DNA from 3 places in the Streptococcus sp. SCPM-O-B-23252 (M501) genome. Region 3 is predicted to be linked to each of the others. Evidence: predicted binding sites of a transcription regulator. Region 3 holds the regulator's gene; each other region holds the start of a gene.

What was found. The regulator Rex, encoded in region 3, represses fermentation and respiration genes when NADH is low (regulators of the CRP and FNR family bind a similar motif). The targets are predictions, from matches to a motif close to TTGTGAANTANTTCACAA.
Region 1: the regulator Rex is predicted to act here: its motif matches at 1,204-1,221, upstream of AC3E6G_RS08975 (zinc-dependent alcohol dehydrogenase family protein).
Region 2: the regulator Rex is predicted to act here: its motif matches at 1,124-1,141, upstream of AC3E6G_RS01000 (2,3-butanediol dehydrogenase).

The regions. Positions count from the first base shown of each region.
Region 1 covers NZ_JBYQGS010000005.1:41,858-44,125, forward strand. The annotation lists gene AC3E6G_RS08960 (hypothetical protein) at 1-472, shown strand, start outside; gene AC3E6G_RS08965 (hypothetical protein) at 482-787, shown strand; gene AC3E6G_RS08970 (hypothetical protein) at 787-1,110, shown strand; gene AC3E6G_RS08975 (zinc-dependent alcohol dehydrogenase family protein) at 1,274-2,268, shown strand, end outside.
Region 2 covers NZ_JBYQGS010000001.1:218,471-220,738, reverse strand. The annotation lists gene AC3E6G_RS01000 (2,3-butanediol dehydrogenase) at 25-1,065, opposite strand; gene AC3E6G_RS00995 (hypothetical protein) at 1,174-1,554, opposite strand; gene gatB (Asp-tRNA(Asn)/Glu-tRNA(Gln) amidotransferase subunit GatB) at 1,655-2,268, opposite strand, start outside.
Region 3 covers NZ_JBYQGS010000001.1:871,713-873,980, forward strand. The annotation lists gene AC3E6G_RS04240 (DUF1831 domain-containing protein) at 1-186, shown strand, start outside; gene AC3E6G_RS04245 (DUF4649 family protein) at 186-422, shown strand; gene AC3E6G_RS04250 (redox-sensing transcriptional repressor Rex) at 515-1,159, shown strand; gene radC (RadC family protein) at 1,348-2,031, opposite strand; gene AC3E6G_RS04260 (porphobilinogen deaminase) at 2,092-2,268, opposite strand, start outside.

The DNA of each region.
Region 1 (2,268 bases), on a different contig from region 3:
AGAAAATCAGCCATCATCTGCTTCGGTGGTCTCCATGTATGGGCAGGAAAGGCCCAGCATTCCGAGTCTCCATCAGCAATTGGCAGGAGCATCTGGTACCCAGACCATTCAATTGCGGGAGGAATTGGTACTGGCAGTAGCGCAAAATGCTTCAGCGCAAGCGACGGTCTTTGAGGCCGAGCTCAAAGATCAGCTAGAAGTGGCCAAGGAGACGGTTTCCCATAAGGTTGCTGAGGTGTCTCAAATGGCCCACAGCATGGCCCAATTTTTAACAGACGCAGAAGTGGAGCAACTATTAGGAGAGTTCTCCATGGATACTTGCTGGGACCAAGCGGTCGAGGCGGAAAACCTGGCCCAAGCAAAGGTCTACTCGACACGTCTGTCAGATTTGGCAGGCCAACTGGAAGCTGCATCAGCCCAATTGGTGGACTTGGATAAGGGACAAGCAGTGGCCTTTGATTTTCATAAGTAGGAGAAAAAGATGTTAGAGATCCTGGGAGAGGATAGAGAACGTATTGAGGAGCTCCATCGAGAGATTAAAAAGGAGCAAGAGCGGATTGCAATTCGGAGTTTGATTGCAACGCAAAAAGCCTTGATGATGTTGGAAGGGATGAGTTTGCAGGTGACTTTGAGCGGTCAATCCGAAAAAATGCGCTCTTTTGCTACAACAACTCTAGTTAATGATTTGAAAGATGGATTTACAGGAGGAGCAGCGGACGCGGCAGAAGCAGCACTGAAATCAGTGAAAAAGCCGATTTTATTGAGTCCGATTAAAGGAGGTATGTGATGTACCATTCAGGAAATAGTGAATTAGAACAACTAGAAGATCGACATTACCGCTTCAACCAGAAACTTAGCGAGTTGGAGTGGGATTATGCGGATATGCGTATGGATGTCCGCCAACATACAGAAAATTTAGTAGACTGGCTGAGTGCCCTGCATTTTCAAGCCCCAAGTGCGGAGGCTCAAAGTGGCTTGGAGCGTTTATTTGCCTTGCAAGAAGAGTTTGAGGCAGAACTAAAGCGCTATGAAGAGCGTTTAGAAGAAGAACGTGAGCGCGAGCAGCAAGAGTACTATAAGCAGCGCCAACAATTAGAACAAGGTGATTGAAACATTCCTCTGGTAGAGATAAGAGGAATGTTTTTGTTTGCTCAAAAAACTTTTAAAAATGTGCTCATAAAATCTTGTAAGCGTTTACTTAATATGTTATAATATTCACAAAGAAACGAAAATAAAATGGTTTTATCAAACCAACAAAGAAAAGGAGTCGCTTATGAAAGCTGCAACTTATGTATCTGCAGGCAATCTGCAACTGCTGGATCAACCAAAACCAATGATCAAAAATCCAACGGATGCCATTGTGCGTGTCTTGAAGACAACCATCTGTGGGACAGACCTTCACATCCTAGGAGGAGATGTGCCAGCTTGTAAAGAAGGCACGATTTTAGGCCACGAAGGAATCGGGATCGTCGAAGAAGTCGGCGATGCAGTGAATAACTTCAAGGTAGGCGACAAGGTCATCATCTCTTGTGTCACAGCTTGTAATACCTGCTACTACTGTAAACGTAATTTGCCTTCTCACTGTGAAGATGGTGGTTGGATTTTGGGTCACTTGATCAACGGAACCCAAGCAGAGTATGTCCACATTCCACATGCGGATGGTAGTCTTTATCATGCGCCTGAAACTGTGGATGACGAAGCCTTGGTCATGCTCTCAGATATTCTCCCAACCTCTTATGAAATCGGGGTCCTCCCATCTCATGTAAAACCTGGGGACAATGTCTGTATCGTTGGAGCTGGTCCGATCGGTCTTGCAGCTCTCTTGACTGTGCAGTTCTTCTCACCAGCTACGATTATCATGGTGGACTTGTCTGAATCTCGTCTTGAAGCGGCTAAGAAATTTGGAGCAACTCACACCATCTGCTCCAGCGATATCGCTGAAATCAAGGCCTTTATCAATGAAGTGACCGAAGGTCGTGGTGTCGATATCTCCATGGAATGTGTGGGCTATCCTGCTACCTTTGATGTCTGCCAAAACGTCATCTCTGTCGGCGGTCACATCGCCAATGTCGGTGTTCACGGAAAACCAGTTAGCTTCAATTTGGACGAATTGTGGATCAAGAACATTACCCTCAACACCGGTCTCGTCAATGCCAACACCACTGAAATGTTGCTCAATGTCCTAAAATCTGGTAAGATCGATGCAACCAAGCTCATTACCCACCACTTCAAACTCTCAGAAGTCGAAAAGGCCTATGATGTCTTTAA
Region 2 (2,268 bases), 650 kb from region 3:
GTTTTATTCATAAAATATACTAATTTACGGCTCAACCAAAATCTTGATTTGCGATTTATCTTGCGTTAATTCGATAAAGCCATCTTGAACAATATTTTCCAATTTGATTTTCTTAGTAACTAATTTCTCAGCAGAGAAGTAGCCTTGTTCCATCAATTCCAATACTTTAGGGAAGATGTGGCGATAAGCGATAATCCCTTTAAGAGTCTTTTCTTGAATGGCGAATTCATTTGGATTGATGCTTGCTTCGCGTTCCCAAATAGAAACAACCATACACTCACCAGCCTTATGAACTGCTGCAAGAGCTTGTCCAAGAACAACAGGAACCCCTGTTACTTCATAAGACACATCCGCTCCACCATCCGTCAAGCGATGAATGGCTTCAACGATTGATTCACCTTCTTCTGGACGAACTACAATGGCACCTAGCTCTTCTGCTTTTGCTTGACGTTCAGGAGACAATTCAACTGCATAGATTTTTGATGCTCCTGCTGCACGAAGGGCTTCAACAATCAAAAGACCGATTGGACCCAAGCCAAAGATAACGGCTGTATCCCCAGTTTTCAATGCAGATTGACGAACGGCATAAACAGCAACAGCTGCAGGTTCTGTAAGAGCCGCTTGCTCGTAGCTCAAGCTATCTGGAATCACATGCACAAGATCACCATCAAGCACACAATACTTCGCAAAACCACCATCTGCTGCTAAACCAACAAAGTTCAAGTTTGGATCAAGGTTGTAGTCACCGATTAGGTTATGTTTTGCCAAAATTGGTTCAATCGTCACACGATCCCCAACTTTGACACGAGTCACATCGCTTCCAACCTCAACAATTTCTCCAGCAAACTCGTGACCAAGGGTAACGGGTGCTTTTTGACCAGAATAAACATGCTCTTCTGTTGGAATGAAGATTGGCCCATCCAAGTATTCATGCAAGTCTGTTCCACAGATTCCCGTGAATTTGACCGCAACCTTTACTTGATGAGGTTCTACTTTAGGGACTTCCACTTCCTCGATACGAACGTCCTTCTTGCCATGCCAGCGAGCAGCTTTCATTGTTTCCATATGTTTCTCCTATTTTTCCATGAATTGCAATTCCCTTTCAGGAAACCCGACAACTATATTGTAAGCCTTTTCACAAACTTTGTCAAGAAGAAACAGACGGTTAATATCTTAATTATCAATCCGAGATGACTCTAATTTCCAACCGACAATCCAGCCCAGAACAAGAAGATAATTTTCAAAAGCTCCAATAACATTTACTGGCAAATGATAGTTGAGATAAGCAAATAAATGATTGGTCCCAATCCCAAGCCCACCAATGATCAAGGCCAATAGTACCGTTCGAAGATAGAACCAATCATATTTGAGATTGACAGCAATGAGAATCACAAGAACTGCCACATTCCAAATCCCAATCTCCCGCTGCCAACCGACAGAAACACCATATCCCGAATGACTTCCCATATAGGATGGAAAGAAGAGCTGAAAAATAATGGCTCCAGACATGGCGATGATAACTAGGACAAATAAGGCTCTTAAAAATTTGTTCATGTAACTTCTCCTAATGCTAGTTGATATGTAATGGTCTTTCCTATTCTAACACAATTTTATGGATAGTAAAAACCAACCTCTCGGCTGGTTTTTTTCTCTATTACTCTTCTTTCAACTTCGCCAATTCTTGGGCAAGTAGTTTGAGGGCTACTTGTGGGTTGGCTTGGCCTTTGGTTGCTTTCATGAGGAAGCCTGTGAAGGCCTTGTCCGCATTCCGTTTCCCTGACTTGAAGTCGGCTACGGCTGCTTCATTGTCTGCGAAGACTTGGTGGATGATTGGAATCAAGACTTCAGGGTCTGAAATCTGTACCAATCCAGCTTTTTCGACGTATTCACGCGCACCGCCACCATTTTTCGCCAAATGAACGAAGACTTTCTTGGCAATCTTAGAAGAGATGGTTCCATCTTCAATGATGGCAATCATTTCGACCAAGTTTTCTGGTGTCAATTGGATTTCTTCAAGCGTTTTACCTTCGGCGTTCAAGAATTGTGCGACTTCACCTTGCAGCCAGTTAGACACTTGCTTGGCATCTCCACCAAGGGCTACCGCTGCTTCAAAGAAGTCAGAAGTAACTTTCGTAGCTGTCAATTGGTTGGCATCATAGTCAGACAAGCCAAGCTCTGCCACATAGCGAGCACGACGATCTTTTGGAAACTCTGGCAATTCTGTGCGCATTTCCTCAATCCACTCATCTGAGATTTCATACAATGGAA
Region 3 (2,268 bases):
GGCTTTAAGTTAAAGATTATCATCAATAAGGATTTAACAGGATTTAAAATTAACATTACTGACAAGTCAGGCCTTCGTTTGGTAAATATTTTTAAAAATCCAGAAAACAAAATTATCCAACAAAAATTCTACTTCCTCATGGACAGTTTAGTTGAACGTGAAATTTTTGAAAGGATTGAAAACTAATGACCAATGGTCCTGTAGTCCTCACCTATTTGGATGCATACCAAAAAGAACGTCAGGTTAGCTACGATAACATCGATCACTGTCTATTAGCCTTCTCAGGCTGTGTGACCATTCCAGATTCCTATCAGGTTGTTTCTGTTACCTACAAGGAGCATCCCTTACCTTTCACTGGAAAAATCGGTGACTTTTATCGCTATCTGATTCAGTTTGATCAGAGTTTAAGAAATTCCAATTAACAATGAAAACACCTTTTTGGTGTTTTTTTAGTATAAGATAGTTGCTTTTTTCACAAACTTTTTATACAATAGATTTGAAAGGTTGTGATATTGTGAAACAAGATAAGACTAATCCAATTCCTCGTGCTACTGCTAAACGACTCTCCTTGTATTACCGCATTTTCAAACGCTTTAATGCAGAGAAAATTGAGCGAGCAAATTCAAAACAAATCGCTGAAGCCATCGGGATTGATTCCGCAACTGTTCGTCGTGACTTCTCCTACTTTGGAGAGCTAGGACGACGTGGTTTTGGTTATGATGTCAAAAAGTTAATGAATTTCTTTGCTGATCTCTTGAATGATAACTCCATCACCAATGTTGCTATCGTCGGGATTGGAAATATGGGGAGTGCCCTTCTTCACTATCGCTTCCATGAGCGAAACAAAATGAAAATTGTCATGGCATTTGATACGGATGATCATAAGTTAGTCGGCACTAAAAGTAAAGATGGTATTCCGATTTACGGCATCTCCACACTAAAAGAAAAACTTGAGGGACAAGAGATTCAAACAGCCATTTTAACCGTTCCAAGTGTAAAATCTCAAGAAGTTGCAGATTTACTGGTTGAAGCTGGTATCAAGGGAATCCTTAGCTTTTCTCCAGTACACCTAACAGTTCCAAAAGATGTGGTAGTCCAATATGTCGATCTAACCAGTGAATTGCAAACCCTTCTCTACTTTATGCGCAAAAATTCATGATAAGCAAAGAGGCTGGGACAAAAGTCCTAGCCTCTCAATTGTCTTTGGATGATCGAGCAAGACGCAGTGGTTGAGTGGGATCTACTACGCTGATTTCATCAGCTTTTACAGCCCTACTCAACTGTGCGGAGGTGGGACGACGAAATCGAATTCTAACGAATTACCGATTTCTGTCCCACTCTCTTTTTTTATACCAATAAATCTGTTTCTTCCCGGTAGCTATAATAATCATCAGTTGAGACAATCAGATGGTCCAGGAAAACAATTCCTAGACAATTACAGGCTTCAATCATTTGTTGGGTGACACCATCATCATTTTTGCTGGGATGAATGATTCCAGAAGGGTGGTTGTGAACCAAGATTAAAGATGTCGCCATATGCTTGATGGCATAGTGCAAGATTTCTCTCGGTTCTGCAATACTACGATTAACTGTTCCGATAAAAATCACTTGCTGATGGATAATTTGATTTTGGGTATTCAGATACAGGGCCAGTAAATGCTCCTGTTTCTCATGGCCTATTTTTTGCTGCATCATTTTTGCCAGCTTCTGACTACTCATGATTTGTTCCGTTTCAATCACTTCAGAAGTCTGTATTCGTTTCCCTAATTCAATAGCAGCTAACAGCTCAATGGCTTTAACTTTCCCAATTCCTGGAACTTCCTGTAACTCCTGAAAACTCATACTAGCCAGTTCTTTTAAACTCTTTAGTGAGGCCAACAGGTCTTGAGCGATCTCGTAGACTGGTTTATTTTTGTTCCCCGTCCGTAATAAGATGGACAGCAATTCTTGATGACTGAGCTTATCGGGTCCTTCTGTTAGCAAGCGTTCTCTAGGTAAGAGACCTGATTCTTGAAATACAATATGATACATAAAAAACCTCCTCAATTAATAATTCGCAATTGAGGAGGAAAAAGGACGATTCTGTAAAAATTAAATTGGACAAACTACTTCTCTTAGGTTTTCAAGAATTCGAGTTTCTTCATTTGAGAAGTTAATTCTATAGCATTCTTGTACTTGTTCCAAAGACGCAAGGAATTGACGAATTTCATATCGAATTAAGTGTTCTTGATCATTAGGAAGGTTTTCAATGGTTTTGAAGACCTGTTC